One region of the Paenarthrobacter sp. NPDC090520 genome, then DNA from elsewhere that is predicted to be linked to it. Evidence: riboswitches for the same ligand, from Rfam matches in the RefSeq annotation. Region 1 holds a riboswitch; each other region holds the start of a gene.
What was found. Region 1 has a riboswitch for glycine ahead of gcvP (aminomethyl-transferring glycine dehydrogenase). Riboswitches for the same ligand answer to the same signal wherever they lie in the genome.
Positions count from the first base shown of each region.

Region 2: another riboswitch for glycine. It lies ahead of gcvP (aminomethyl-transferring glycine dehydrogenase); the one in region 1 lies ahead of gcvP (aminomethyl-transferring glycine dehydrogenase).
Region 3: another riboswitch for glycine. It lies ahead of cycA (D-serine/D-alanine/glycine transporter); the one in region 1 lies ahead of gcvP (aminomethyl-transferring glycine dehydrogenase).

Region 1 covers NZ_JBIVXM010000030.1:12,204-22,635, reverse strand. The annotation lists gene speB (agmatinase) at 1-47, opposite strand, end outside; gene ACIQTZ_RS22660 (MFS transporter) at 44-1,426, opposite strand; gene ACIQTZ_RS22655 (PucR family transcriptional regulator) at 1,591-3,084, shown strand; glycine riboswitch at 3,169-3,268, shown strand; gene gcvP (aminomethyl-transferring glycine dehydrogenase) at 3,426-6,296, shown strand; gene gcvT (glycine cleavage system aminomethyltransferase GcvT) at 6,308-7,429, shown strand; gene gcvH (glycine cleavage system protein GcvH) at 7,863-8,246, shown strand; gene glyA (serine hydroxymethyltransferase) at 8,243-9,562, shown strand.
Region 2 covers NZ_JBIVXM010000005.1:114,870-125,301, forward strand. The annotation lists gene ACIQTZ_RS08355 (carbon storage regulator) at 1-131, shown strand, start outside; gene ACIQTZ_RS08360 (flagellar protein FlgN) at 245-742, opposite strand; gene ACIQTZ_RS08365 (sigma-70 family RNA polymerase sigma factor) at 967-1,782, shown strand; gene ACIQTZ_RS08370 (MFS transporter) at 1,880-3,433, opposite strand; gene ACIQTZ_RS08375 (TetR/AcrR family transcriptional regulator) at 3,506-4,045, shown strand; glycine riboswitch at 4,141-4,237, shown strand; gene gcvP (aminomethyl-transferring glycine dehydrogenase) at 4,410-7,256, shown strand; gene gcvT (glycine cleavage system aminomethyltransferase GcvT) at 7,266-8,399, shown strand; gene gcvH (glycine cleavage system protein GcvH) at 8,593-8,979, shown strand; gene ACIQTZ_RS08395 (L-serine ammonia-lyase) at 9,670-10,432, shown strand, end outside.
Region 3 covers NZ_JBIVXM010000012.1:66,456-76,887, reverse strand. The annotation lists gene ACIQTZ_RS15400 (prolyl oligopeptidase family protein) at 1-161, opposite strand, end outside; gene ACIQTZ_RS15395 (FAD/NAD(P)-binding protein) at 222-2,168, shown strand; glycine riboswitch at 2,291-2,390, shown strand; gene cycA (D-serine/D-alanine/glycine transporter) at 2,550-4,010, shown strand; gene ACIQTZ_RS15385 (ExeM/NucH family extracellular endonuclease) at 4,072-8,592, opposite strand; gene ACIQTZ_RS15380 (hypothetical protein) at 8,774-8,959, opposite strand; gene ACIQTZ_RS15375 (VOC family protein) at 9,135-9,920, opposite strand; gene ACIQTZ_RS15370 (hypothetical protein) at 10,134-10,432, opposite strand, start outside.

The sequences.
Region 1 (10,432 bases):
GGAACTTGAGTGGCGTCGACGGGGCCGATTGGCTGGTGGTTGCTCATGACAGGGATCCTTCGTTGATCTTGGGGTCTGATGGTGCAGGAGGCTGCTTTTCGGAGGTGAGCTCGTGCAGTGACTTGTTGGCCGTTTCGGGAGCCAGGAGGAAGGTGGCAACGAGCCCCACAAGGGAGATGATCGCGCCGATGAGCAGCGAGCCGGCTGCTCCGAACGACACGATGGCCAGGGCCATCAGGTAGGTGCTGGCCGCCGAACCAACCCGGCTGATCGCCGTGCCGAAGCCGACGGCCGTAGCGCGGATCTCTGTGGGGAACAGCTCGTTGGGATACACCACTTCAAGGAAGCTGGAGGCGCCGGAGGCCAGCGCGAAGATGGCCAAGGCGATGAAGAGTGGTGCTGCCTCCACGTTGGGGATGAAGGCCGGAATCGCCAAGGCAACCACAATGATGCCGAACGTCCACAAGAGCAGCTTTCGGCGTCCGATCTTTTCCACGAGCCAGAGGCCGGGAATGCCGCCGACCACAAACAACATGGAAATCAGGAACGAGCCGCCGTACAGGTTGGCGTCGCCGTGCATGCCAAACGACGTCAGGAGATCCGGGGCAAAGGTGTAAACGGCGAAGAGCGGGATGACCTGCGCAGTCCAGAAGATGGAAACAAAGAGCGTGCGCTTCCAAAACTGGCCCCTGAAGATGTCCAGGAAACTGCCTTGCCTCTGAAGTCCTTCGCTGTCGGAAGTGATGTCGCTGAGGCCGTACTGCGAGCCGTACACCTTCTTGATGACGGCATCGGCCTCGTCCCGGCGGCCGCGGGAGAGAAGCCATCGCGGGGATTCGGGCGTGCCCAAGCGGCACAGAAGCGTGATGATGGCGAAGACCGCCGGGCTGGCAACCATGAAGCGCCAGGCATCCGGACCGGCGTCGCGCAACAAGTAGCCCACTGCGTAGGCTGCGGCGGCACCGATGGCCCAGACCACGAAGGTGGCGCCGAGGAGGCGTCCGCGATGCTTCTTGGGCAGGAATTCGGCGAGCAGGGACGTTGCGATCGGGTAGTCCGCTCCGATGGCCATGCCCAGGAAGAACCTGCACAGGACCACCTGCCAAATATCGGTGGCGAAACCGTTGAGGACAGAGAACAGGGCCAGCGCGATGAGGTCCGCGATGTACATTTTGTGCCGGCCGATCTTGTCGGTCAGCCATCCGAAGACAGCGCCACCGAAGAAGATGCCTACCAGGCTGGCGGCGCCCACCAGGCCAACCTCCGCCGGGGACAGGTCCAGGCCGGGGGCCATGGTAATCAGGGCGATGCCGATGATGGACAGTGCATAGCCGTCGATGAAAGGTCCGCCGGACGCGAAGAACGTCAACTTTTTGTGGAACCGGGTTAGTGGGGCGTCATCAATGAGGTTGCTGGTTGCGCTCATTGCCAACCCTCTCTCGTGAATGCTCGTCATTGAGCGGTGAAGTTAGTGGTTCCAGTTTTCGTGATGCGCGTCACCGCGTATATTCGTGCATTGTTTACATCTGACGAATCGGTTTAGACGAATGTCTAAGTACCCCGAAAGTACGCAGAACTGGAGCGCATCCCGTGGCCATCACCGTCGCCGAACTCGTCGCCGAACCGCAGCTTGGACTCACCCTCCTGGCGGGTGCCGGAGGGGCGGACAACCGCGTCACCTGGGCCCATACCTCAGACCTGCCGCGGCTCTGGGAATGGGTCACGGGTGGCGAACTCATGATGACCAACGGACTCTCCGTGCCGGCAGACCCGGAGGGCCAAGTGGCGCTCGCCCAGGCCCTGGTGGACGCCGGCGCCAGCGCGTTGGCCATCGGTGAGAAGATGCACGCCCCGCCCCTCACCGCGGAATTCCTTGAGGCATGCGACAGCCTGCCACTCCCGCTGATCAACATCCCGTACCCGCTGCCGTTCATTGCCATAGCAAGGTCCGTAGCGGAATCGTCGCTGCTCGAAGAGTCCCGCAGGCTCCGCCAAACGGCCCGGGTCTACGACCTCCTGCGCACCGCCGGTGCTTCCGAGGACCACTGGCAAAGCCTGGTGCTGCGCTTGGCCACGGAGCTGGACGCCGAGCTCTTCGTGGTGGATCGAAGCTGCCTCCACCCGTGGCATCCGGACGGCCAGGCCCTGCCGAACTTCCTGGTCGACGAATGGTCACCGCATCCGGGCCAGGTTTCCGTCGCGGGCAAGAACTTCCAATGGCACCGGATCCGCGGCAGGCATGTGCTGACCATGGACATTCCCACGCACGCGAATGCGCTCCTGGTGGTGCTGCCCACCAGCGAACCGCACCCCGACGCCGTCGTACTTTTGCATGCCGCAACTGTGCTGGGACTGCAGTTGGCGCGCATCGTGCTCTCGCTGGAGGGGCGACACCGGCTGGCCGGCGAGTTCCTCCTCCAAGCGCTGGACGGCCGCCTGGGGACGGCGGAAATGGAACGGCGGCTGGAGGCTTTCCAGGTGCCTGCCCAAAGTTTCGTGGTCGCCTCGATGTCAGCGGACGACGGCGACAGGCTGGCCAACGTGCACGTCGACCTGTGGCGGCACGAGACTGCGGCGGCCTCCTTGCGCAGGAACGACCGGCTGCACGTGGTGATTGCGTCGGAGGTTGCCGATGAACTCCTGAGGCACTGCGCCCCAGCTGGAACAACCATTGGGGTGAGCTCCGCGGCAGCGGTTGGGGGACTGCAGCAGGCACTCCAGGAGTCGCTCTGGGCGCTGGGTTCGGCGAAAGCAAACAAGCTCGGGTTGGCCCGATACGCGGAAGGGCCAAGCTGGCTGGGGTTGACCGGATTCGAAGAGGGAACAGCATTGGTCCAGCGACTTTTGGGCCCGGTTTTCGACTACGAACAGCGCCAGGACGGCGACCTGATGGTCACCCTGAAGACGTACTTGGACTCGCAGCGTTCCTGGCAGAAAACGGCGTCCGCGCTCTTCACGCACCGGCAAACCATCATCTACCGGATCCGGAAAATCGGTGAGCTGACAGGGCTGGACATGGGTGAAACGTCAACGTTGGCGCAGCTGTGGCTGGCGTTGCAGGTCCACGAGGCGATGCGCGGCTAGCCTCCTGGAAAACACCTGCCTTGCGCTTTTTCGCCGTGACCCGCTATGGTGTGAAGCGTGTCACTGAGGTGGCGCAAACGCTTTTGATCTGCGGCGGGAGAGTCCTGCCGGGTACATCCAGTCAGGCGCCGTAGGAGCAAATCCTCCCCAGGAATCTCTCAGGCCCATGTACCGCCGCGGCGAGGCAACTCTGGAAAGCAGTCCGGGCAACCGGGCTCACCGACGGTGCAAGTGAACTATGTGGAACCACAGTTCACGGAATCTCTCAGGTCCAATACAGAGCGGGGAGGAACCCATATTCACCATGGCGCTCAGCGGGCGCCTGAATCCTGGAGTTCCTCTTGACTGTTCAATCCTCCCCAACCGCATTCGCGGACCGGCACATTGGCGCCCGCCGCCAGGCCGATATTGACACCATGCTCAAGGCCATCGGCTACGACTCCGTCGACGGCCTGGTGGACGTCGCTGTTCCCGATTCCATTCGCCAGTCCTCACCGCTCACGCTGCAGAAGGCACTGAGCGAGGTTGAGGTCCTGGCCGAACTCCGCAAGCTGGCGTCCAAGAACAAGACCGCAGTGCAGATGATCGGCCAGGGCTACTACGACACCGTGACGCCGCCGGTGATCCGCCGCAACATCCTCGAATCCCCCGCTTGGTACACGGCCTACACGCCGTACCAGCCGGAAATTTCGCAGGGTCGCCTTGAGGCGCTTCTGAACTTCCAGACCATGGTGCAGGACCTGACCGGCCTGCCGATCGCCAACGCTTCGCTGTTGGACGAAGCCACCGCTGTGGCCGAGGCTGTGCTGCTGATGCGCCGGGCGAACAAGGACAAGTCCGCGAAGGATGGTGCGACCGTCCTGGATGCCGACCTCCTGCCGCAGACCATCGCGATCGTGAAGGGCCGCGCAGAGGCGTTGGGCTTCGAGGTTCTTGTTGCGGACCTCTCCGACGGCCTGCCCGACGGCGACATCAACGGTATCGTCCTGCAGCAGCCCGGCGTCTCGGGCCGGGTCTTCAACCACGCTCCGGTGATTGCTGCTGCCAAGGAACGCGGTGCCCTGGTCACCGTCGCGTCCGATCTGCTGGCGCTCACCCTGATCACGCCCCCGGGCGAACAAGGTGCCGATATCGCCGTCGGAACCGCCCAGCGCTTTGGCGTGCCGCTGTTCTTCGGTGGCCCGCACGCCGCGTACATGGCTGTCCGCAATGGCATGGAGCGTACGCTTCCGGGCCGCATCGTGGGTGTGTCCAAGGACAACGCCGGCGTGCCTGCCTACCGCCTCGCTTTGCAGACCCGCGAGCAGCACATCCGCCGCGAGAAGGCCACGTCCAACATCTGCACGGCCCAGGCGTTGCTCGCCATTGTCGCCTCGATGTATGCGGTCTACCACGGTCCCGAAGGGCTCAAGGCGATCGCCGAAACCGTCCACGGCCACGCCCGTGTCCTGGCTACCGCGCTGGAGAAGGCCGGGCGCGAACTCGTGGCCGGCGCCTTCTTCGACACCCTCACGGTCCGCGTCCCCGGCAAGGCCGCCAAGGTGATCGGCGCCGCCGAAGCACGCGGCATCAACCTCCGCTTCATCGATGAGGACACCGTGGGTGTCTCCGTTGATGAAACCACGACGCCGGAGGTCCTGTCCGCGGTGGCCGTCGCCTTTGGTGCCGGTCCGGTAGGGGACGCAGCAGGGTTCGAGCTGCCTTCAGATGTTGTCCGGACCTCGGATTTCCTTCAGCACCCGGTGTTCAACACGCACCGTTCCGAGACGCAGCTGTTGCGCTATATCTGCAAGCTGTCCGATCGGGACCTCGCCCTGGACCGCACCATGATCCCGTTGGGTTCGTGCACCATGAAGCTGAACGCGACGGCCGAGATGGAGGCCATTTCCTGGCCGGAGTTCGCCTCCATCCACCCGTTCGCTCCGGATTCCCAGACTGCCGGCTGGCGCGAGCTGATTGCCGGGTTGGAAGCTGATCTGACGGAGATCACGGGCTACGACCAGGTCTCCATCCAGCCCAACGCCGGTTCCCAGGGTGAGCTGGCCGGCCTGCTCGCGATCCGCGGCTACCACCACTCCCGCGGTGACCAGCAGCGCAATGTCTGCCTGATCCCGGCTTCGGCTCACGGCACGAACGCTGCTTCGGCTGTGCTGGCTGGCATGAAGGTGGTGGTTGTGGCCACGGCTTCTGATGGCACCATCGACCACGATGACCTCAAGGCCAAGATCGAGGCCAACCGCGAGGTGCTTTCGTGCATCATGATCACGTACCCGTCCACGCACGGTGTGTACGACGCCGACGTCGTTGAGGTGTGCGATGCCGTGCATGAGGCCGGTGGCCAGGTGTACGTGGATGGGGCGAACCTCAACGCGCTCGTTGGCCTGGCCCAGCCGGGTAAGTTCGGCGGGGACGTGTCCCACCTGAACCTGCACAAGACCTTCTGCATCCCGCACGGCGGCGGCGGACCCGGCGTCGGCCCGGTCGCAGCGAAGGCACACCTGGCGCCGTTCATGCCTGGCGACGCCAACAACGCATCTTCTTCGGAGGGTGGCGTGGCGATTTCGGCTTCCCGTTTCGGTTCGGCCGGTGTCCTGCCGATCTCCTGGGCTTACGTGAAGCTCATGGGCGGCGAAGGACTGACCGAGGCCACCAAGTCGGCGCTGCTGGCGGCGAACTACGTCGCTTCCCGCCTGGACGAGCACTTCCCGATTCTCTACACAGGCGAAGGCGGACTCGTGGCGCACGAGTGCATCCTTGACCTCCGCGAGCTCACGGCCCGTACGGGTGTTACGGCTGAGGATGTGGCCAAGCGCCTCATCGACTTCGGCTTCCACGCTCCGACGCTGGCGTTCCCGGTGGCCGGGACCTTGATGGTGGAGCCGACGGAGTCCGAGGACCTCGCCGAGATCGACCGCTTCATCGAGGCCATGATCACCATCCGGGCCGAGATCGAACAGGTTGCCGCCGGTGACTTCTCCGTGGAGAACTCCCCGCTTCGCAACGCACCCCACACGGCAGCCGCCGTCGTAAGTTCCTCCTGGGAGCGTGACTACACGCGAGAGCAGGCCGCCTTCCCCGTGCCGAACCTCAAGCAGGACAAGTACTTCCCGCCCGTCGGCCGGATCGACGGCGCTGCGGGTGACCGTAATCTGGTGTGCTCCTGCCCTCCCCTCGAAGCGTTCGAGGAAAACACAGCAGAGTTTGAGAACTAAAGGATCCCGACATGTCTGAGAACTACACCGCTCTCTACGAGCAGCACAAAAAGGCCGGCGCTTCCTTCACCGACTTCGGCGGCTGGCAGATGCCCCTCAAGTACGAGTCCGAGCTTGCTGAGCACCACGCCGTGCGCAACGCCGCAGGCCTGTTCGATCTCTCCCACATGGGCGAAGTCTGGGTCACCGGTCCTGACGCCGGCGCCTTCCTGGACTACGCACTGGTGGGCAAGCTGTCCGCGATCGCCGACGGCAAGGCCAAATACTCGCTGATCTGCAACAACGACGGCGGGATCATTGACGACCTCATCACGTACCGACGCGGTCCCGAGAAGTACCTCGTGGTTCCGAACGCGGGTAACGCTGCGGTTGTGGCCGCGGAGTTGCTGAAGCGTGCCGCCGGGTTCGACGTTGTGGTGGAGGACGCCACCGCTGAGACCTCGCTGATCGCTGTGCAAGGTCCCAACGCCGAAGCCATCCTGCTGACGTTGGTGCCCGTCGAGCAGCACGCACTGGTCACGGAGCTGAAGTACTACGCAGCTGTCGAGGTCACGATCGCCGGTGACGAGCTCCTGCTGGCCCGCACCGGGTACACCGGCGAAGACGGCTTCGAGATCTATGTCCCCAATGAGGCCGCTCCCTCCCTGTGGGAGGCGTTGCTGGAAGCCGGCGAAGGCCACGGCCTGATCCCCGCCGGCCTCGCAGCCCGCGACTCCCTGCGCCTCGAAGCCGGCATGCCGCTCTACGGCAACGAGCTCTCCCGCCACGTCAACGCCTATGCCGCCGGACTCGGACCCGTGGTTGCCCTGGCCAAGGAAGGCGACTTCGTGGGTAAGGACGCGCTGGCCGCGATCAAGGCAGCCGGTGTCGGCGCCACGATCGGGCAGAAGCTCGTGGGCCTCAAGGGGGCCGGTCGTCGTGCGGCCCGCGGCCATTACTCGGTCCTCAAGGACGGTTCCCTGATCGGCGAAGTGACCTCAGGGCAGCCGAGCCCCACGCTCGGTTACCCGGTAGCACTGGCGTATGTCGACGTCGAACATTCCGCTGTGGGCACCGTGGTTGAGGTGGACCTCCGCGGAAAAGCCGAGCCGTTCGAAGTTGTGCCGCTGCCGTTCTACAAGCGTTCCAAGTAGCTCGGCGACGCCGTGGGTCACCTGGCCCGTCGGGTCCGGCGTCCTCTGCGGGCTCGGTCGCAGTTGCACCCGCTGAGCGGATGCGATGCTCCCTTAGACGCCCGCTGCCGGACCCCGGACCCGAAGGGGCGCTCTTGTCACATGTTCGGCGGGTGGCTTGGGCGCTGTGTGAACTACTAAGCGTTGGGGATGCGGGTCAACCTGCCGCAGGTTGGTTCCAAGCGGTGGTTTGCGGTTTTCCCATGGCGAGTGGCGTGGTGGTGACGATCGGCGGGCGAGGAAGCGGATCCCGGAAGCGGGCGTCTAAGGGAGCGACACGTCCGCTCAGCGGGCGTCCTCGCGACCGAGCCCGCGGAGGGATCCGGTTCCCCGCCACCCAACCGGGTTCCAGGACACAAAGAGTTTCTAGACAAACGAGAAGTTAGGAATTGATATGAGCAAAGTTGTTGCCGAGCTGAAGTACTCGGCTGAGCATGAGTGGGTTGCTGCCGATGAGGGTGGGCCTGTGGGGATTGGGATCTCCGCGGTGGCCGCCGATGCACTGGGCGACATTGTGTATGTGGACCTGCCCGAGGTCGGCTCCACGGTGACCGCGGGGGAGACCTGCGGCGAAGTGGAATCCACCAAGTCAGTGTCCGACCTGTACTCGCCCGTGACCGGTGAAGTGACCGAGATCAACGACGCCGTGGTGGACGATCCCGCACTCATCAACAACGATCCCTACGGTGCCGGCTGGCTGTTCAAGGTTGCCGCCACTGAAGAAGGCCCGCTCATGACGGCCGAGGAATACGCCGCAGCCAACGGAGGTGAACTGTGAACCCGGTATCCGTGACCGAATTCGAGCAGGTCGTCTCGCCGTCGTTGGACGCCCAGCTCTCCGAGCTGGACCCGGAGATCGCGGCAAAGATCGACGACGAACTCGGCCGCCAGCGCGGGGGCCTGGAAATGATCGCCTCCGAGAACCACACCGCGGTTGCCGTGATGCAGGCGCAGGGCTCGGTGCTGACCAACAAGTACGCCGAGGGCTACCCGGGCAAGCGATACTACGGCGGATGCGAACACGTTGACGTGATCGAACAGCTCGCGATCGACCGCATCAAGTCGCTGTTCGGTGCCGAGTACGCGAACGTGCAGCCGCACTCCGGTGCCCAGGCCAACGCCTCCGTGATGCACGCGCTCATCAAGCCGGGCGACACCATTATGGGCCTGAACCTGGCGCACGGCGGCCACCTCACGCACGGCATGCGGATCAACTTCTCCGGCAAGCTCTACAACGTGGTCCCCTACGGCGTTCGCGAGGACACCCACACCGTGGACATGGCCGAGGTTGAGCGCCTGGCGCAGGAGCACAAGCCCGCACTCATCGTTGCCGGCTGGTCCGCTTACGCGCGGCAGTTGGACTTCGCCGAGTTCCGCCGGATCGCCGATTCTGTTGGGGCTTACTTGATGGTGGACATGGCGCACTTCGCCGGCCTGGTTGCCGCGGGGCTGCACCCCTCGCCCGTCCCGCACGCCCACGTCACCACCTCCACTACCCACAAAACCCTGGCCGGTCCGCGTGGAGGCATCATCCTCTCCAACGACGCCGACATCGCCAAGAAGATCAACTCGGCTGTCTTCCCCGGCCAACAGGGTGGCCCGCTGGAGCACGTGATCGCGGGCAAGGCCGTGGCATTCAAGATCGCCGCGTCCGAGGAATTCCGTGAGCGCCAGTCCCGTGTCCTGGCCGGTGCCCGCATCCTCGCCGAGCGCCTCGTGCAGCCGGATGTGGCAGCGGCAGGTATCTCCGTTGTCAGCGGCGGAACCGACGTGCACTTGGTCCTCGTGGACCTGCGCAACTGCGAACTCGACGGCCAGCAAGCCGAAGACCGCCTCGCCGCGATCGACATCACCGTCAACCGCAACGCCGTCCCGTTCGACCCGCGCCCACCCATGGTCACCTCCGGCCTGCGCATCGGCACGCCTGCGTTGGCTACGCGCGGATTCGGTGAAGCAGCCTTCCGCGAGGTTGCGGACATCATCGCCGAAGCCTTGATCGCCGACGCCGATGCGGACCTTTCGGGCCTGCGTCACCGCGTCGAGACCCTGGCTGAAGCTCACCCGCTGTACCCGGGAGTTGCGAACCTGGGCTGAGTCTCGGTGCGTTGGCCCTGCGGGCCTGACGTCCTCCGCGTGCTCGGTCGCGTGGGCCCGATGGGGCCGACATCCTCCGCGTGCTCGGTCGCGAAAACGCCCGCTGAGCGGACATGACGCTCCCTTAGACGCACGCTTCCGGATGCCGGCCCCATAGGGGCCGGCGGTCGGGTGGCCGATTCGGATGGCCAAGGTGCCGGGGGACCTTCAGGTGTTTCGGCGCGATGGGCGGTGTGCGAGTCGGTGTCGTTCGCTGGCTGGCGGTAAATGGTCTACCTGCCGAGGGTGTGCCCGGGCGCAGGGTTGGGTTGGATGTGGGTTCGCTCTCCGGTTTGTGGGTTTGATTGTTGGGGGTCTACCTGCCCGGGGTGTGCCCGGCCGGTGGTCCGGGTCGAAGTGGCCGAGACGGGTTCGCGGGTTCGTTTGTTGGGAAACGGATCTACCTGCCCGGGGTGTGCCGGGGCGGGGGTTGGGTTGGATGTGGGTTCGCTCTCCGGTTCGTGGGTTTGGTTGTTGGGGGTCCACCTACCGGGGGTGTGCCGGGGCGCGGGTTGGTTTGGGTGTGGGCTCGTTCACCGATAAGGGGGATTGCTGCGGGGTGTGCCGTGCGCACGGCATGTTTGGCAGCGGAACCTCGAAACGGAGGTGACCTGGAGGTGGCCCCTTTGGGAGTGGGGTCCGGCAGCGGCCGTCCAAGGGAGCTTCGCGTCCGCCCAGCGGGCGCCTAAGCGACCGAGGCCGCAGAGGACCCCGCTCCCGACGGGCCGTTGGTGAGGCTGGTGGTCGCCCGAGTGGTTGCTGGTGAGGCTGGTGGTCGCCCGAGTGGCCGCTTGAGTGCCGGCCGTTGCCTGGGGCCGCAGCGCACTCGCT
Region 2 (10,432 bases), on a different contig from region 1:
GCGGCGTCTCCATCCAACGCAGCGAAGTGGTGGAGGCGATCGCTGCCGCCAACCTCGCCGCAACCCAGGCCGGTCCCGACGCCGAAGCGCTCCTGGCCAACCTCCGCCCCCCAACCCCCACCCAAGACTGACCCTCTCTCACCGAGTCGCCCGTTTCCCCGGACGCTCTCTCATGGAGTCGCCGGTTTTCCCGGACGCTCTCTCATGGAGTCGCCGGTTTTTCCGGATCCTCTCTCACGAAGCTTCAATTCAGGCCGAGGAAATCCCGCAAAGACCGAAGCGAGGTGCCCTTCACAGCGTCCAAAGCACGCTGGATGTTGGCTTGGGGGGCCAGGACCGAAAGGTCATCGGCGTCGGCGGCGTTGGCGGTAGGGCCCCTCAGCAATGCCGAAATATTGTCCTTGGCCGCTGCGTCAATCGACGACAACAGCGTAATCATGGCCTGAAGATGCTCGTCCAAGAGCTCTGCCCAAACTCCCGAGGGCGCAATTTCCATCAGAGCCGGCAAAGTTGATTTATCAGGTGCCTTCCATTCGGCGGCCGCTGACGAGGCTTCGACACTCCGGGCCAGTGATTCAAAACGAAGCTTTTCGAGCACTTTTTCCAGTTCGGCCGCAGTGATGTTGAGGCGATGCCAACTCCCGGCGCGAAGGTGCAGAAGCTGGGTTTCAAGCAGGAAAAGCAGGAAATCCAGTTGTCTTCGTTCCCGCCAAAGCGTCGCTGACAGCTCATCCGCCCCCACGGTGCCCCCATCTCTTTTAACCCGTGGAAACAACGTTTCAGCAGGGTTTTGAATTTGTTGTGTCGAGCGTACACGCAGAGTCGTTTTCAGGTGATATGTTCTCTGAACACGTACCTGAAACGAAGTCCCTCATCGTCGCCGTGATTGGTCTCTAGGCGCCGACCGGAATTTGCGGTCAAAGGTTATGGCAACTCAATAATCCGGTCTCATGGGGGGACTTAAATTTGAATCGCGAACAGCGCAACGAGCTGGTGTTGCAGCACCTTCCGCTCGTTGGTTACCTGGTCTCTGACCTTTGTGCGCGCGCATCTCATTTGTCGCGCGATGATTTTGCTTCCGTAGGCTCCCTGGCGCTCATTACTTCGGCTGATTCATTTGACCCGGACCTTGGTGTTCCCTTCGGGGCATTCGCACGTCGTCGAATCATCGGGGCGTTCGCTGACGAGATGCGCGCGGGGGACTGGGCCACCCGCTCCGCCCGCAAGCGGATCAAGGAGACCCTGGCAATCCAGGAGACGCTCACCGGTGTTTTGGGTCGCGGCCCCAGCGTTGCCGAGATGGCATCGGCGTTGGGCGTGGAGCGGAGCTACGTTGAGGCGGCACTGGCAGATGCCGCCCGCACCTTGACGTCGCTGGACGAGGTAGTGGTGGACACGGTTGCGTCAGTGACGCCGTCCCCGGAGAACTCCGTCTTGGCCGACGAACGCATCAAGTACCTTCGCGCGGCCGTGGATGCCTTGCCGGAGAAGATGCGCTTTGTCATCCAGGAGATTTACCTTTCCGGCCGCTCCGTCAAGGAACTCGCGGAGGAACTGGGGTCCACCCACGCAGCTGTGTCCCAGCAGCGCGCCGAGGGCATCCGCCTCATGCGTGATGGCCTGGCCGCGCACTACGCCGACAACCCGGACCGGGCTTTCGAGCCGGAGTCCCGTATCACCGCTCGACGCCGGAACGACTATCTCTCGGCGTTGGCGACCGCCACCACCGGTGGCATCACGCGGACCCTGGGCCTCGGCCCGACGCTCAACCAGGCAGTCTGAACGCCAACAGCCCGGGCCGCTGGTGCGGCCCGGGCTGCTTCGTCCGGGACTCCGTGTGAATCCCTGTGAATCTTGTGAATCCTGGGGGCAGACCCACCTACTGCGCCTTCGGTACCTGGCGAAGTACGACGGCGGCGAGCACTGCCGCTCCTGCCATGAGTACCAGCCCAATCGCCGCAGTGATGTGGACACCCGATTCGAAGGCAACCCGGGCGGCCTCTGTCAACGCTTCCGACAGGGGCGCCGGGAGTGCCGAGGCGGCGTCAACCGCTCCGGCCAGCGTCTCCCCGGACTTGCCCGCAGCCTCCGAAGATACGCCGTCTGGAATGACGAGGTTGTGCTGGTAAGAGGCCGTGAGGATGGACCCGAGCACGGCCGTGCCCAGCAGGGATCCGAGTTCGTACCCGGTTTCCGAGATGGCCGAGGCCGCCCCTGACTTGTCGGCCGGCACGGAGGCCAGGATGAGGTCGTTGGAGATGGTTTCCGCGGCCCCCACACCAACGGCCAGCACGGTCAATGCGGAGAGCAGGAACACGGGACCGGTTCCGTGGTCGCCGGCCATCGCCACGAAATAGCCCACGGCGCTGAGCGTCAGCCCACCGGCTACCACGAATCCCGGGCGGATCCGCTTCACCAGCGGGACCACCAGGAGACCGGCCACCACTGTTGCCAGAAGCGCTGGAATCATGGCGATTCCGGCTTCCATGGGTGACTGCCCTTCGATCAATTGCAGGTGCTGGGCGAAGAAGTAGATGAAGCCAGTCATGGAGAACAAGGACAACACGTTGGCCACAATGGCCGTGCTGAACACCTTGTTGTGGAACAAGCGGACGTCCAGCATGGGGCTGGAGAGTTGCTGCTGCCTGCGCACAAACAACACGCCCATCACCAAGCCGAACGCCATGAAGGCAGCCGCGGATGCTCCGAATCCATGCACGGCGAGTTCTTTGATCCCGTAGACAAAGGGCGCCATGGTGAGCACGGACAGGACGATGCTGGGTACGTCCACGCGGCCCGGGTTGGCATCCTTGGACTCAGGGATGAGCACCCGGCCGAAGGCGAGCAGCGGCAGGAGGAGGAAGGCCGCCACGAGGAACACGGCGCCCCACCAGAAGTGCTCCACGAGCCAGCCACCGAAGATCGGGCCGAGCGCGGCGCCGCCGGAGAAACCGGCAGCCCAGACGGCAATAGCAAGCCGGCGACGGTTGGGGTCGGTGAAGATGTTCCGGATCAGGGACAGAGTGGAGGGCATCAGCATGGCGCCGAAGACACCAAGTGCGGCGCGACCGGCAATCAGCCACTCCGCGGAAGGCGCGAACGCCGTGGCAGCCGAAACCGCCGCGAAGCCTGTGCTGCCGATCAGGAGCAGCCGCCGTCGTCCGATCCGGTCGCCGAAGTTGCCCATGGACACCAGCAGTGCGGCCAGTACCAGCGGGTAGGCGTCCACGATCCAGAGGAGCTGGATGCCGCCGACTTCCAGTGAGCGGGCGATTTCCGGCAGGGCGAAGGTGAGCGCGGTGTTGTCGACGGCCACCAGGAGCACCGGGAACATCAGCAGTGCCAGGGCCGTCCAGTCGCGCCACGGTGCGGTCTTGCCCGGAACCGGGCGCACGGAGGAACGGGGAGCGTGGGTTGAGGACGGCGAGAACATGACCTTTACTGTACCGTCCAGACGGTACAGTTTCAAATAGAACAAGACCACGCTTTAGGGAATGATGGATCCATGCCGCGAAAACCAATAGCCCGGGACGCCGTCCTGGACGCCTTTGAAGCACTCCTGATCGAAGTGGGGGAGCGTGCTGCCACCCTCGACGCCGTGGCCAAGCGCGCAGGCGTCTCAAAGGGCGGCTTGCTCTATCACTTCCCCAACAAGGAGTCGCTCATCAGTGCCCTCCTGGAGCGCCTGGATGACTTGGCCAAGGAAGATACCGAACAGATGCAGGCGGCGCCCGACGGCGCAGCGGCCTACTTCATCCGCTCCTCGCTCTGGGCCGGAACGCCCATGGACCGGGCGTTCGTTGCGGCAACCAGGTTGGCCGAGGTGGCCCACGAGGAGACTCGCCGCCGGTTCGCGGCCATTCAACAGCGCTGGCTTGACGTCCTTGCCGACGACGTTGGCCCGGAGGTTGCCAAGGCGGTCAGCTACATGGGAGACGGCCTCTATTTCAACGCGATGTTCGAAGGCGGGCAGGAAGCCGGCGGCGCCGGGCGGGAGGCCGACGTCGAGGTCCTCCTCGCGGTCCTGGACCGCCTGCGGAAGTAGCGGACCTTCCATTTGCCGCCGCGCTGCGGGCATAGGACAATTAACAACTGTGGTGTGCCTTCCTTGGCACGCCGCCTACAACTGCATAAAGCCTTTGATCTGCGGCGGGAGAGTCCTGCAGTACGAGATGCAGGCGCCGTAGGAGCAAATCCTCCCCAGGAATCTCTCAGGCCCATGCACCGCCGCGGATAGGCAACTCTGGAAAGCAGCAGGCAGTCCGGCCGGATTGTTGTGCTCACCGACGGTGCAAGCGGGTGGCTGTGCGGACAGCAACCCGCGGAAACTCTCAGGTCCAATACAGAGCGGGGAGGAACCCGAGCCACTGCGGCGTACCCAAACGCCGCCCAAGTAATGGAGTTCCTTCGTGACGGTTAGTTCAGCCTCCACCACCTTCGTCGACCGGCATATCGGTGCCCGCCGCCAGGCCGACATTGACACCATGCTCAAGTCTGTCGGTTACGACTCCGTGGATTCCCTCGTGGACACCGCGGTTCCCAACGACATCCGCCAGGACATTGCCCTGACCCTGCAGAACGCCCTTTCGGAGGTGGAGGTCCTCGCGGAACTGCGCAAGCTCGCCTCCAAGAACAAGACGGCCGTCCAGATGATCGGCCAGGGCTATTTCGACACCGTTACACCGCCGGTGATCCGCCGCAACATCCTCGAATCCCCGGCTTGGTACACGGCCTACACCCCATACCAGCCGGAAATTTCCCAGGGTCGCCTCGAAGCGCTGCTGAACTTCCAGACCATGGTCCAGGACCTCGTCGGCCTCCCGATCGCCAACGCCTCGCTGCTGGACGAAGCCACCGCCGTGGCCGAAGCCGTGCTGATGATGCGCCGCGCCAACAAGAACAAGGCGGCCCAGGATGGCAAGACCGTCCTGGACGCCGACTGCCTTCCGCAGACCATCGCGATCGTCAAGGGCCGCGCTGAAGCGCTTGGCTTTGACGTTGAGGTTGCGGACCTCGCCAACGGCCTCCCGGAAGGCGTCATCAACGGCGTCGTCCTGCAGCAGCCTGGCGTTTCGGGCCGGGTCTTTGACCACTCCGCCGTGATCGCCGAGGCCAAAGAGCGGGGCGCCCTGGTCACCGTCGCTGCAGACCTTCTCTCCCTCACCCTCATCACCCCTCCGGGCGAGCAGGGCGCCGACATCGCCGTCGGCTCCGCCCAGCGCTTGGGCGTCCCGCTGTTCTTCGGCGGCCCGCACGCCGCCTACATGGCCGTTCAGAAGGGCCTCGAGCGTTCCATGCCCGGCCGCCTGGTGGGCGTTTCGAAGGACGACGCCGGTGTTCCCGCCTACCGCTTGGCGCTGCAGACACGTGAGCAGCACATCCGCCGCGAAAAGGCCACGTCCAACATCTGCACCGCCCAGGCACTCCTGGCGATCGTCGCCTCGATGTACGCGGTCTACCACGGCCCCGAAGGCCTGAAGGCGATCGCCGAGACCGCACACCACCACGCCCGCACCCTTGCCGCCTCGCTGAAGGCTGCCGGTGTCGAGGTCCTGCACGGGTCCTTCTTCGACACCATCACGGTCCGTGTCCCGGGTCGCGCTGCCTCGCTTGTGGCTGCCGCCGAAGAGCGCGGCATTAACCTGCGCGGCATCGACGCTGACACGGTCGGCATTTCTGTGGACGAAACAACGACGACGGCGGTCGTCGCCGACGTCGCAGCCGTCTTCGGCGCTTCGGTCGCCGAAGACGTGGAAGGCTTCGCGCTGGAGGCTTCCGTTGAACGCTCCAGCGAATACCTGCAGCACCCCGTGTTCAACACGCACCGCTCCGAAACCCAGCTCCTGCGCTACATCCGCAAGCTCTCCGACCGCGACCTCGCGCTGGACCGCACCATGATCCCGCTGGGTTCGTGCACCATGAAGCTCAACGCCACGGCTGAGATGGAAGCCATTTCCTGGCCGGAGTTCGCCTCGATCCACCCGTTCGCCCCGGATTCCCAGACCGCCGGCTGGCGTGAACTGATCACCGATCTTGAAGCCCAGCTGACCGAGATCACCGGCTACGACCAGGTCTCCATCCAGCCCAACGCTGGTTCCCAGGGCGAGCTGGCCGGCCTCCTCGCGATCCGCGGCTACCACCACTCCCGCGGTGACCAGCAGCGCAATGTCTGCCTGATCCCGGCTTCTGCCCACGGCACCAACGCAGCCTCGGCCGTGCTCGCAGGAATGAAGGTTGTGGTGGTGGCTACCGCCTCGGATGGCACGATCGATCACGATGACCTCAAGGCCAAGATCGAAGCCAACCGGGACGTGCTCTCGGCCATCATGATCACCTACCCGTCCACCCACGGTGTCTACGACGCCGATGTGCGCGAGGTGTGCGACGCGATCCACGAAGCCGGCGGCCAGGTGTACATCGACGGCGCCAACCTCAACGCGCTCGTTGGGCTGGCCCAGCCGGGCAAGTTCGGCGGAGACGTGTCCCACCTGAACCTGCACAAGACCTTCTGCATCCCGCACGGCGGCGGCGGACCCGGTGTTGGCCCGGTCGCAGCCAAGGCACACCTGGCGCCGTTCATGCCGGGCGACGCCACGTCCTGGACCGAAGGCAACGACGTTCCGATCTCGGCATCCCGCTTTGGCTCCGCTGGCGTGCTGCCCATTTCCTGGGCCTACGTGAAGCTCATGGGCGGCCAGGGACTCACCGAAGCCACCAAGTCCGCCTTGTTGGCCGCGAACTACATCGCTTCCCGCCTCAACGAGCACTTCCCGGTTCTCTACACCGGTGAAGGCGGACTTGTAGCGCACGAGTGCATCCTGGACCTCCGCGAGCTGACGGCGAAGACCGGCGTCACGGCTGAGGATGTGGCCAAGCGCCTCATCGACTTCGGCTTCCACGCACCCACGTTGGCCTTCCCTGTTGCGGGCACGCTCATGGTGGAGCCCACCGAGTCCGAGGACCTCGTGGAGATCGACCGCTTCATTGAAGCCATGATCACCATCCGGGCCGAGATCGAGCAGGTTGCTGCCGGGGACTTCTCCGTGCAGGATTCCCCGCTCCGCCGCGCACCCCACACGGCAGCCGCCGTCGTGAGCTCCGACTGGGACCGTGCATACCCGCGTGAGCAGGCCGCCTTCCCGGTCCACCACCTCAAGCAGGACAAGTACTTCCCGCCCGTCGGCCGGATTGACGGTGCTGCGGGTGACCGCAACCTGGTGTGCTCCTGCCCGCCGATCGAAGACTTCGAGAACTAAGGACTGGTCATGACTGGGAAATACACGGCCCTCTACGAAGAGCACAAGAAGCTCGGCGCCTCCTTCACCGACTTCGGTGGCTGGCAGATGCCGCTCAAGTACACCTCAGAACTGGCTGAGCACCACGCCGTGCGGAAGTCCGCCGGCCTGTTCGACCTCTCCCACATGGGCGAAGTCTGGGTTACTGGTCCGGACGCGGGCGCCTTCCTGGACTACGCGCTGGTGGGCAAGCTGTCCGCGATTGCCGACGGTAAGGCCAAGTACTCGCTGATCTGCCAGGAAGACGGCGGAATCATCGACGACCTCATTGTCTACCGCCGCGGTCCCGAAAAGTTCCTGGTGGTACCCAATGCCGGAAACGCTCCCGTTGTTGCTGCCGCGCTCCTGGTGCGTGCGGCCGGGTTCGACGTCGTGGTTGAGGACGCCTCCTCTGAGACCTCCCTCATCGCGGTTCAGGGACCCCTCGCCGAAGCCGTCCTCCTGCGACTGGTCCCGGCGGAGCAGCACGCGCTCGTCACGGAACTGAAGTACTACGCCGCGGTTGACGTGACCTTCCTGGTAGCCGGCAGCGGCCAGGACCTGCTCCTGGCCCGTACCGGATACACCGGCGAAGACGGCTTCGAGATCTTTGTGCCCAACGAATCTGCCGCAGCCCTGTGGCAGGCCATTTCCGCGGTTGCCGAAGAGGGCGAGTTGGTTCCAGCAGGCCTCGCTTCCCGTGACTCACTGCGCCTCGAAGCAGGCATGCCCCTCTACGGCAACGAACTCTCCCGTGAAGGCAACCCCTTTGCCGCTGGGCTTGGACCCGTGGTGGCACTGTCCAAGGAAGGCGACTTTGTTGGTAAGGAAGCCCTCGCTGCTTTGAAAGCATCCGGCGCCGGGGTCTCCACTGGTCGCAAGCTCGTTGGCCTCAAAGGCCTCGGACGCCGTGCCGGCCGTTCGCACTACCCGGTCCTGAAAGACGGCGTGGTCGTGGGCGAAGTAACCTCCGGCCAGCCAAGCCCGACGCTCGGGTACCCCGTGGTTCTTGCCTACGTCGACGTGGCCCTTGCTGAGCCGGGGACTGCCCTGGATGTGGACCTCCGCGGCAAGGCTGAGCCGTTCGAAGTGGTCGCACTGCCGTTCTACAAGCGCCAGAAGTAAGCCGTTTGCTGTCCGACGGGTCGCCTTTGGCCCGTCGGCTCCGGCATCCTCCGCGGGCTCGGTCGCCTAGGCGCCCGCTGGGCGGACGCGAGGCTCCCTTGGACGCCCGCTTCCGGATACCGGACCCGAAGGGGCCCGTTCCTGATCACCGCGCCCCGGCCACAGATTTGTCCATACAACGTTAGGAAACAGAATGCCCAAAGTAGCGCCTGAACTTCAGTACTCCGACGAGCACGAGTGGGTTTTGCGTGGGGAGGGGAACTCGGTATCTGTTGGCATCTCCGAGGTTGCCACCGATGCGCTCGGTGACATCGTGTACGTCGACCTGCCCGAGGTCGGTTCGACGGTGACTGCAGGCGAGACCTGTGGCGAAGTCGAGTCCACCAAGTCCGTCTCGGACCTGTACTCTCCGGTCACCGGCGAGGTCACGGAGATCAACGACGCCGTAGTGTCCGATCCCGCCCTCATCAACAACGACCCCTACGGCGAAGGCTGGCTCTTCAAGGTCGCCGCCGAGTCCGACGGCCCGCTGCTCTCGGCACAGGAATACGCCTCCAAGAACGGTGGGGACCTGGCGTAGTTCCCCGTCTGACCCAATGGGTCCGGCATTCTCCGCGTGATTGGTCGTGTTGGCCCGCTGGGTTCGGCATTCTCCGCGTGCTCGGTCGCGTAAACGCCCGCTGAGCGGACGTGACGCTCCCTTGGACGCACGCTTCCGGATGCCGAACCCATAGGGGCCATCTATGGTCGTGTCGTCCCGCCGATTCGTGGGCTTGCTGCGGGGTGTGCCGTGCGAACGGCATGTTTGGCAGCGATGCCCCGATGGGTTCGGCATCCTCCGCGTGCTCGGTCGCGAAAACGCCCGCTGAGCGGACGTGACCCTCCCTTGGACGCACGCTTCCGGACGCCGAACGCATAGGGGCCACCCATGATCGTGTCGTCCCGCCGATTCGTGGGCTTGCTGCGGAGGGTGCCGTGCGAACGGCATGTTTGGCAGCGATGCCCCGTATCGGGTCGAGGCCCTTCCGGCCGCATTGCGCCACGTGAACCCGTGCAGCCGGGGCCGCAGAAGGATGCCAGACTCAGCGCGCCACCACGCGCCTACTGGCGTAGCGTGGACTGTAATAACTGAATGAACTTGCGACGCCGGGTTGCCGCCTGAGGGGGCCACCCGGCGTCGTGCTTCGGTCGCCTGCCGTCACGAGCGGAGGAGGCCATCCGGCAGGACCATCTGCCGGACCGTTTTCAAGCTGTCAAAGGGATCCCGGCCATGGCTGTTGGTGTTTTCGATTTGTTCTCTGTGGGTATTGGTCCGTCGAGTTCGCATACGGTGGGTCCGATGCGTGCTGGGGCGGTGTTTGCCCGGGAGTTGGTTGAGTCGGGTGTGTTGTCTGCTGTGGCGGGGTTGCGGGTTGATTTGTATGGTTCGTTGGCGGCGACGGGTAAGGGGCACGGGACGTTCACGGCGGTGTTGCTGGGGTTGGAGGGGTTCGAGCCGGAATTGATTCTGCCTGATGAGGTGGAGGAGCGGTTGGCGGCGATCGCGGAGACCGGTGTGTTGAACCTGGCCGGTGCTGTTGGCGGCTCCGGCGCCGGCGACGGCGTCCGTTTGCCGTATGCCGTGGAGGACATGGTGCTCCATCCGTTGACGGTGTTGCCCCGGCATACGAACGGGATGCGGTTCGCGGTGACCGATGCCGAGGGGAATGTCCTCAAGGAAGTGACGTTTTTCTCGGTGGGCGGCGGGTTCATTGTGCGTGAGGGCGAGGAGGACTCGGCTCAGGCGGAGTTGGAGGAGTCCAAGGCTGAGTTGCCGTTGCCGTTCCGGACGGCGGCGGAGTTGTTGGGCCGGTGCCAGTCCAAGGGGTTGGGGATCAGTGACATCATGCTGATCAACGAACGCGCGTCCCGGACGGAAGAGGAGATCCGGGAGGGTTTGTTGCATATCTGGTCGGTGATGGAGGCCTGTGTCGAAACCAGTTTGAAGCGTGAGGGTGTGTTGCCTGGCGGGTTGAGGGTCCGCCGTCGTGCTC
Region 3 (10,432 bases), on a different contig from region 1:
GCGTTTTGCTCGCGGACCCAGGCCAGCTGCTCTTCGCCGTGGATGTCTTCCAGCCAGACATTCTCGTCCGTCGGTTCCGCTGCCACATCGGCGGCGTGGCGGGGTCCGGTAGCGGGGCGGTCTTCGGGGAGTGGCGTCTGATCAGCTTCTGTGGTGGTCATCGCCCCATCCAAGCAACTCTTTTCACGGGGAAGCAAGTCACACGGACGTTAGGCTTGAGCGTGGCTAAATCGCAAATCATCCGTGTTGCCCTGGTGGGGGCGGGCCCCCGGGGTACCAGTGTGCTTGAGCGGCTGCTCGCCAACTGGGCCGCCACCACGGACGAGGCGAATGTGACCGCAACGCTCCACATCCACGTCATTGATCCTTACCCGGCCGGTTCGGGCCACGTGTGGCAGCCGGACCAGTCGCGGCTGTACCTGATGAACACCCAGTCGTTCTATCCGACGCTCATTCCCGAGGATCCCGAACTTGCGCCGCCCTTGGCGGGGACGTCCTTCGACGAATGGCGAGTCACCCGGCGTCGTGATGGCCAGGGGCTGAACCAGGCCGAGAAGGCGGAACTGGCCACCCTCGAGTCGGACAACTTCCCCAGCCGCGCCATCTACGGACGCTATTTGCGCCAGACCCTCGCGGAGCTGCTGCAGCGGCTGCCCGACGGCGTCGAGGTCACCTTCCATGAAACCACCGCCATCGCGGCGCGGCCGGTTGGTGACATGTTCGACGTCGAACTGGCCGACGGCGGTAGCCTCACGGTCGGTTCGGTGGTCCTCGCGCTGGGGCACATCGAATCCCGGCTGAATCCCGAGCAGCGCTCGTTCGAAACCGCCGCGCGGGAACAGGGCCTGCTCTACTTCCCGCCTGCTCCTCCAGCTGATGTGGACTGGACACGCGTACCGGACAACGAGCCGGTCCTGGTCCGCGGCATGGGACTGAATTTCTTCGACGTCATGGGGCAGCTGACGGAAGGCCGCGGGGGCAAATTCGTCGACTCCGTGGCTCCGGGGACCGGTACGCTCGAGTACCGGCCGTCCGGCCGCGAGCCGAAGATCATCGCTGCCTCACGAAGGGGCACCCCGTACCGCGCCAAGGCCGGGCTGTCCGGCTACTACGCCACGAGCATCACGCTCCGGTACCTCACCGAGGCCGCCATGGACCGCTTCAAAGCCGCTGGCATCCAGCCGGGCTTCGATCACGACCTCTGGCCGCTCCTGCACCGCGACGCCCTCTGGGCCTACTACGCCACGCTGGCGGGATCGCAACCAGCGGCGATCCGGGACCCGGCGCAGTTCCTCGCGGACCTGGAGGATGCCTTGCAGCCCCACGCCCACGCAACGGGCAACTGGGAAAGCGCCGTGGGTGCGCTCGTGGAAAAGCACGTGGTGGCCTCCCGCCGGCTCAACCTGAAGGGGCTTGCAGCACCCTTGGCCGGCCGGACCTTTGCCTCACGCAAGGAGCTGGACAAAGCCATTACGGACTACCTCGACGACGACGCGCGGCGCTCCGCCCTCGGCGAATCCGACCCCGTGAAGATGGCCATCGGTGCCCTGCACACCGGCCGGGCGATCCTCAAGACAGTGGTGGCCGACGGCGGCATCACGGACGAATCGTGGGTGGCCGGGTTGCGGGGCTGGTTCGAATCGTTCGTGGAGGGGTTGGCCAGCGGTCCTCCGGCGCTGCGGTCGGAACAATTAGCCGCCTTGGCGCGTGCCGGCGTCGTGAGTTTCGTGGGACCCGACCCCAAGTTCAGCGTGGATCGGAACGCCAAAGTGTTCCGCGCATTCTCGCCGTGGGTCCGCGACGTACCGGCGCAGGCACGGACGCTGATCGAGGCGATGTCGCCCGCGAACCGTGTGGGCATGAACATCTCGCCGCTCCTGGAGCAACTGCTGGAGGACGGTTTGGTCCGTACCAAGATCATGATGAGCGTCGAGGGAACTCCGGTGCGGACCACAGGCCTGGACGTTGAACCGCATCCTTACCGTCCGGTGGCGGCGAACGGTTCAGTGACCCGGGGGCTGTACGTGCTGAGCCTTCAGTTGTCCGCCACGCAGTGGGGAACCGCGATCGCGGCCGAGGCACGGCCCACCAAGGGCAGGGCATACAGGAGCGGGCAACGGACCCTGCGCGATGCCGACGAGATCGCCCGCAGCATCCTGGAGCTCTGATGCGCGCCGCGGACGCGGGCTGTGGCAGGGCAAAAACCATGGCCTGACCCGGGGCGCTTGCGTGAACCACCACGCCTTCGCTACTGTGTGAGCTGCATCACCGGCCAGGTGGTGCGCGCTAGTGATCCGTGGCGGGAGAGTCCTGCCGGTACATCCCGTCAGGCGCCGTAGGAGCAAACCCTCCCCAGGAATCTCTCAGGCACCCTGTACCGCCGCGGCGAGGCAACTCTGGAAAGCAGTCCGGGATTCCCGGGCTCACCGAAGGTGCAAGCGTTCCTGCGTGCGCGCAGAACGCGGAAACTCTCAGGTCCATGACAGAGCGGGGAGGAACCCGAATCATCGCGGTACCCAAAAGGTACCGCCTGAACAATGGAGTTCCTCATGACGATTCAGCGCCCGCCAACAGATTCCAGCCAAGAACCCCACCTCGAACGCCAGCTCAGCAACCGCCACATCCAACTCATCGCGATCGGCGGTGCCATTGGAACGGGCCTCTTCATGGGCTCCGGCAAGACCATTTCCGCGGCCGGACCGTCGGTCATTTTCGTCTATATGATCATCGGCTTCATGCTGTTCTTCGTCATGCGGGCCATGGGCGAGCTGCTGCTGAGCAACCTGAACTACAAGTCCTTCAGTGACTTCGCCGCCGACCTCCTGGGTCCCTGGGCAGGCTTCTTCACCGGCTGGACCTACTGGTTCTGCTGGGTCATCACGGGCATCGCGGACGTGATCGCCATTGCCGGCTACTCCAAGGAACTCTGGCCGGGCCTGCCCCTCTGGATTCCGGGGCTCATCACCATCGGCATCCTCCTGCTGCTCAACCTGGCCACCGTGAAGGCCTTTGGCGAGACGGAATTCTGGTTCGCCCTCATCAAGATCGTGGCCATCGCGGCGCTGATCATCGTTGGCCTGTTCATGATCTTCAGCGGCTTCCAATCCGACGCCGGTCCCGCCAGCTTCACCAACCTCTGGTCCCACGGCGGCTTCTTCCCCAACGAATTCATGGGCTTCGTTGCCGGCTTCCAGATCGCCGTCTTCGCGTTCGTTGGCATCGAACTGGTAGGCACCACGGCCGCTGAAGCCAAGGACCCCGAGAAGAACCTGCCCAAGGCCATCAACTCCATCCCCATCCGCGTGCTGCTCTTCTACGTTGGTGCCCTCATCATCCTGATGTCCGTCACGCCGTGGACCCAGTTTGCCGCCGGCCACAGCCCCTTCATTGCCATGTTCTCCCTGGCGGGGCTCGGTGCCGCAGCCACCATCGTCAACCTGGTGGTGCTGAGCTCGGCGATGTCTTCGGCCAACTCCGGTATCTACTCCACTTCCCGCATGGTCTATGGCCTGGCACAGGAAGGCGACGCGCCCGCCGTCTTCAGCGCGCTGTCCGGACGCAAAGTACCCCGCAACGCCCTGTTCCTTTCCTGCGTCCTGTTGCTGTCCGGCGTCGTGCTCATGTACGCCGGCCAGGATGTCGGCAAGGCGTTCGACCTGGTGACCACCGTGTCCGCCGTCTGCTTCGTGTTCGTCTGGTCGATCATCCTGGCCAGTTACCTGGCGTTCCGGAAGCGCCGGCCGCAGCTTCATGATTCTTCGAAGTTCAAGATGCCCGGTGGCGTGGCGATGGTGTGGGTGGTGTTCGCGTTCTTCGCGTTCATCCTCTGGGCTTTGACCACCCAACCTGACACCCTCATGGCGTTGCTCGTGACTCCGGTCTGGTTCCTGGCCTTGGGCGTTGCGTGGGCCATCCTCCGCAAGCGGCCCACCCACCTTGCCCGGTACGAACACTTCCGTGCCGAGCTGCAGAAGGACGCTGAGCGGATACCGGAACCCGTCCGCAACTAGCCCACAAAGCAAAGGAGCCCCTCACGGGTGTGAGGGGCTCCTTTGCTGCTTTGAAGGGTGCTTAGCCCCTCAGGCACTTCTGGTACTCCAGCCACGCGAACGCGTAACGGAGCCAGCCCACGATGTCGTACCACTTGGACGGTTTGGTGGGGGCGGTGCACTGCGGCGGGTTCGGACCGCTCGCTGCCACCTTGACCAACGCCTTGACTGTGGTGCCACTTTCGACGGCGGTCAGCACCAGGGTGCCGGTACCTGCGGCTGCTGCCGCGGGAACCTTGAAGCTGACGCTTGCTGCACCGGAGGCAACGGGGACGTCGCCCAGTGCCACTGTGGCCCCCTTGGCATCAATGAACACTGCCTTGAGCGTCTTGTTGGCCGGGCTGCCGATGGAGGTCAGGTCCAGTTTGGACACCGCCAGCGTGATGGCGTCGCCTGCCTTGACCTCCGCGGCGGTGCTGTTCGCCACTGCCACTGAGCGCCGGGCGAAGTCAGGGGAAACCGGATTGTGCGCCTGCAGGTACTTGATCCAGGCGTCGCGGTCCACCAGGCCCGTGTCCTTGGTGTCGCTGCCTTCCTTGAACACCCGGAAGTTGTCACCGCCGGTGGCAAGGAAGCTGAACGTCCCGATCCGGTACTGCTTGGCCGGGTCCATCACGGCGCCACCCACCCAGATGCCGGTGATGCGGTCACCCGCGGGGCGTGCGGCGTCATAGGTGTAGTTGACGTTCTTGGACAGGCCCAGCTGCTGGTAGGGGCGGCTGGGCACCGTGCCATCAGGGTTGGTCTGCCACTGCTGTTCCAGGAGCGTCTTGAACTGGGCGCCGGTGAGCGTCGTCGTCCAGAGGTTGTTCACGAACGGCAGTACTGCGTTCGCTTCGGCGTAGGTAATGGTTCCGTCCGGGGCGTAGTACAGCTCGTTGCGCAGCCCACCGGGATTGACGACGCCGATCTCCGCCGCGCCCAGTTCAGGAGCCTTAAGCGTATCCACCAGCGAGTCCGCCACGAGGTTGCCCAGCGTGGATTCGGACGCGCGGTCGTCGCGCTTCGGGGCACCGCCGGCCGGGTCCGGGGTGAAAGCCGTGGTGATATCAGCGGTCACCGCGCCCACCGGCTGGTTGCCGATCTCTGCGGCGTTGGCCAGGGCTTTGTCCACGATCGTCTTGACGGCGGCGACGCGCGGGTAGGCGGCGACGAGGCTTTCTGCCGTGTCCGTGGTGCGGTCCACGATCGTTGCCTTGTACGCCGTGACCGACTTGGAAGCGGTGTCCACGGTCAAGGTCACGCTGCCCACGTTCTCGCCGTAGTTTCCGGTCTGCACGATCGGACGGGTCTTGCCTGTGGGCTGTCCGTTCGAGTCCAGGATGGGTGCATCCCAGGCATATTCCTTGTGGGTATGCCCGGTGAAGATCGCAGCCACGTCCGGGGAGGTCTCCTTCACGAGCTTGGCGAACGGGCCGCCGGCTGCGACTTCCTGCTCCAAGGTGGCGCCTTCGGGTGTTCCGGAGGCGGCGCCGTCGTGGTTTTCCGCGATGATCAGGTCCGCAGCGTTCTCCGACTTGATCTTGGCAGCAACCCGGTTGATGGCCTCCACCGGATCACCGAATTCCAGGTCCGCTATCCCCGCAGGGGTCACCAACGACGGAACTTCCTGCGTCACGGTGCCGATCACGGCAACCCGCAAGCCGTTCATCTCCAGGACCTTGTACTCCGGCAATACCGGGGTGGTGGTGCCCTTTTGGTAGACGTTGGCGCCAAGGTAGGCGAACTTCGCGTTGTTGCCACCGGCAATGACGCGGTCGCGCAAGTCCTGCCACCCGCCGTCGAACTCGTGGTTGCCAACTGCGGAAGCCTGCAGTTCAAGGGCGTTGAGCACATCGATGGTCGGCTGGTCCTTCGCCACAGAAGAAGCGAAGAGCGACGCTCCGATGTTGTCGCCGGCCGAGATGAAGGCCGTTGCGCCCGGAGCGGCTGCTGCCCGCAGCTTCTCCACGGTCCCTGCGAAGAGCACCGTGTTGGAGTCGATGCGGCCGTGGAAATCGTTGATGCCCAGGAACTGCAGGTCAACGCTTGCCGGTGCGTCCGGTGCCAGGTCCAGGCCCACCACCACGGGATCGTGGTCGCTGGCACGGAACTCGTCCGCGGCATAGTAGTTGGTCACATTGTTGTTATACCGGCTGTACTCCAACGCGACGGACTCCACGGAGTTGATGTTCCAGATGTCGGTTCCCGTCACGGTCTTGTGCGCCGCTGGGGAAGCGAGGATGTGGTCCAGGGAGCCGACCATTCCGCCGAAGAGATAGGAGTGCTTGTTGGTTCCGGCTTCGAGGTCGGTGTAGCCCGCGCCCGTGAGGACGTTGATGGGGTCCTCCTTGGCGTAGGCGTTGAAATCGCCGATCAGGAAGACCTTGTCCGTGCCCTTGCTGGCCTGCAGGTCCTTCGAGAAGGCCAGCAGCGATTCTGCCTGCTTGGTGCGGGCGATGTTCGAGGCGCCTTGGCCCTTGTCGGTGTCGTCCGGGGTGGCCGCGGAGCCCTTCGACTTGAAGTGGTTCACGATCGCGATGAACTTCTTGTCATCGGCCGCACCTACCGGCTTGAAGACCTGCGCCAGGGGCTTGCGCGCACTGGCGAAAGCCACGGTGTCGTTGTGGATGATGGATTCGCCCACAGGTTCGGCGGTGGCCTTCTTGTAGATGAATGCCGTGCGGATCATGTCCTCGTCGCCCAGCGGGGGAGCGTTCGCAGGAGTGCGGACGTAGTCCCACACCCCGGGCGTCTTGGCGTTGAGGGCATCAACCAGCTTGGACAGGGCGTCGTCGCGGTTCTTGCCGAACTGCGCCGAGTTCTCGATTTCCTCCAGGGAAACGACGTCTGCGCCGGACTTGGTGATGGCGGCAACGATCTTGTCCTGCTGGCGTTGGAGGTTCTCTGCGTTGGCCGCACCGCGGGCGTTGCAGCCTTCCTTCACCGTGATCGGGTTGCCGGCGCGGTCCGTGTAGAACACGCAGCCACTGAGCTGGTCACCGGTGGTGGGGAAGTAGTTCAGCACGTTGAAGGACGCCAGCTTAAGAGTGCCGCCAACATCTGCCGGGCCCTCGGGCCGTGAAGCAGTGAACGTCGCCGGCTGGACCGAGTCGGCATTCTCCGGGGTCAGGGCCGTGAGTGGCTGGAATTTCCAGGAGTTGTTGCCGTAGCCCAGGATCACGTCGGTCTTGAACGTGGCAGGAGAACCCACCCGGACAGGATCGGTGGTGGTCAGATACGGGAGCTGCTGGGCCTTGGTGGTGGCGTCCTTGAGGAAGTTGGTGGACGCGCCGTCGTCGAGCTTGATGCCGCGCATCGCGTTGTCAGCCACCACCGCCGCGTACTCCGGCGAACCGTAGGCGGCTACCGCCGTCGGCTGTACCAAAGGCGAGGTCCCGGCAGCGAGGCCAATTTCGCCGTACTGGTTCAGGGAGTAGTTGTCCGTCACGGTGAACGTGCCTTGCGGAGCGACGAGCATGCCCTCGAACGTCTCCCTGGCTGCCTCATTGGCGGGGAGCGCGAACGGCGATGCCTTCACTTCCGGTGCCGCTTCGGTGAGCTTCTTCAGCCCGGGGGCCTCCACCGTGATCTGGGTTTGGTTCGCGAATTCGCTCACGACGCCGGTCAGTTCCAGGTAGTCGCCGGGCTGTACCGAACCAGCCGTTGTGGGGGAGTAGACGAACACAGCGTCCGACGCCGTCCTGGCCGCCCCGCCGTTGTCGCCGCCGGTTCCGGGGGTCTGGACGTAGTAGCCATTGAAGCCGCCGGTGGCGTAGACCGCGGTCACCTTGCCGCGCGTGGTCACGGTGCTGCCGACCAGCGGGCTGGCCGCGCCGGTGCCTTGGATCTCGGCGATGGTCTTGGTGCCGCTACCCGGCTCCGTGGGCGGGGTGCCGCCGCCGGACGCCGTGGGCGTGATGGACGCGCTGAGGCTGAAGTCGGCGGCGTTGGAGTCCGTGTCAACGCCGTTGGTGCGGTTCAGGCTCCGGGTGTCCGTGTTTCCCGTGGGCGCCGTTGCGGCTGCGGTTTCGAACGTGTTGGACGTGCCGTAGCCAAGAAGGTCCGCGATGGCCGCGTTGCCCGTCACGGAGCCCGAAGCCAGCGGCGACACCGCAGTGCTCTGCTTGGCAAGGATCAGTGTCCCCGCGGTGCCGCCCGGGTTCAGCGTTCCCGTGGCCTGGACATCAGCCGGCGGTAGGGCCGGGGCAGTGGACGTGCCGCTGTTGGTGGCTCCCTGGATCAGGAAGTAGCCCTTGGCAGGGATGCTTCCCGTCAGTGCAGTGATGCCGGTGGGTGCAGCGGTTCCCGTTGCCGAACGGTACTGCAAGGACCAGCCGGCCAGGCTGACCGGTGAGTCGGAGGAGTTGTACAGCTCAACGAACTTGTTCTTGAATGCTGCGCCGCTGCTGCCTCCACTCAAGTAGGCCTCATTGATGACCACAGGTGATGTGCCCGGAGTGGGATCATCAGCTGCGAAGGCCGGAACGGCCGTCAGCGGGGCCGCTAAGAGCCCCGCCGACAGGACCGTGCCCGCCAAGAGTTTCCAATTCTTATGGTGCATCCGCTCTAACTTTCATCAGGGAGCCCTGTAGGGCTCTATGGACGACGCCCACTGTCTTGTGCAGGGGCGTTTGCCGGAAGTTACTCCCGGGTAAAGCTGCCTCGGACAAAGCTGAACACGAACGGATGAATAGGGAGTGGCTTGCCGGTGGCCGGAGGGTGGCCCCGGTCACCGGCAGGAACTACTTGGCAGCGCCTTTCAGCGTGCCAGTGACGGCAGCACCGGATTCGCCGCCGGACGTCTCGGTGGGGCGGCCGGATTCGTCCCGCTTGGCATCGCCGCTGCTGATTAAGGAACAACCGGCCAACGCGATGGACGCAACGCCGAGCACGGCGGCAGCCTTGGCAGTTTGTGAAAGGTGAAGCAATTTCCGGTCCTCATTCCCAGAAGGACCACAGCCTGGTTTTTCGAAGGGTGCGGTCAAACGATTGGGGAACCAGAAGCCATGCCCACGCCGAACGATCCCCCAAGCCCGGGAGTGGGCAGGTCCTGCCGGCCATCCTTGGGTAGGAGATGGCCGGCACGACCCGAAAATCAAGAGTCTAAGCGGTCTGGCCTAAATCCTGGATGACCTTGAACGTGGCGCCTGTTGGATCCGACAACGTAGCCAGGCGTCCGAACGGAGTGTCCTCGGCCTCCTGGACCACGGTGGCGCCAAGTCCCAGGGCCTTCTCAACCGTGGCGTCCGTGTCCTCTACGGCGAAGTACACGCTCCACATGGACGGCACCTGGTCGGGAAGGAAACCTGCCGCGTCCATGATTCCGGCCTTGGCGTTGTCTCCGGCGCCCAGCGTGGTGTAGCGGAACTCCGGAGTGTCGCTCATGACCTCCGTTTCCCAACCGAACACGTTTTGGTAGAACGACACTGCGGATTCATAGTCCTTGGACAGGAGTTCATGCCATGCGGGCGTTCCAGGTTCGGCGGCGAGTTCGTAGCCCTTCATCTCCCCGAACTGCCATGCTCCGATCGAGGCTCCGGAGGAGTCTCCATACATGGCCATGCTGCCCTGCTCGGGAACATCCATCGGCTCCATGAAGACCTGGCCGCCGTTCGCGGCAGCGGCTTCTGTGGTGGTTTTGATGTCGTCCGTCCGCAAGTAGGTGGACCAGAGGTCCGGCATGGAGCCCATGTCTTCCCGCTTCTGCATGATGCCGGCTATGAGCTTCCCATCCTTGGAAGCGGTGATGTAGCCGCCATACTTCTCTTCGTCTCCGGTCTCATAGGTCCAGCCGAAGAGTGCGTTGTAGAACGACTTCGCCTTCTCTGTATCGGAGGTCATCAGGTCGATCCAACACGGCGAACCGGCAGTGATATCGGGCGTAGGCATGTGTACAGCTCCTGTAGTCAGGCCGCGGCAAGCTCCGCGACTGAAGGTGTAGTGGTGGAGACACGAGGAACACTATGCGGGGGCTCTGACACTTTTCAACGATCTTTTGGTTGTCAGTTCTCAGACCGGGCTGGGGGGCTTATCTCTCCGGGAATTCGGTAGAGGTAAGAGCCGACTGTTTGCTTCATCGGGTTGCTCCCTACTAACACCTCGTCAAAGGAAATCTGGAAAGTTGTGTGCGCGTGGGTCTTCGATGCCACGCGCACGAATCCGTCGGTGATATGTGTACCCGTGCTCGAATCCATTCTTGGCAGTGGTACGTGTCAGCGCTCTGCTTGTTCCAGCAGCGCCCAGGGCTCCGGCGATGCCCAAGGCAACGAGCGGCCAGGCCTTGTCAACGAATGCTTGGTTGCCATGGACGAGGTCCTGCAACCACTCGGGCTTGGTTTGGAGGTTAGCCTCGGCGAGCTCGTTGCCGCAGGCTTCGTTGATGGCCAACTGTTCCGGGCTCA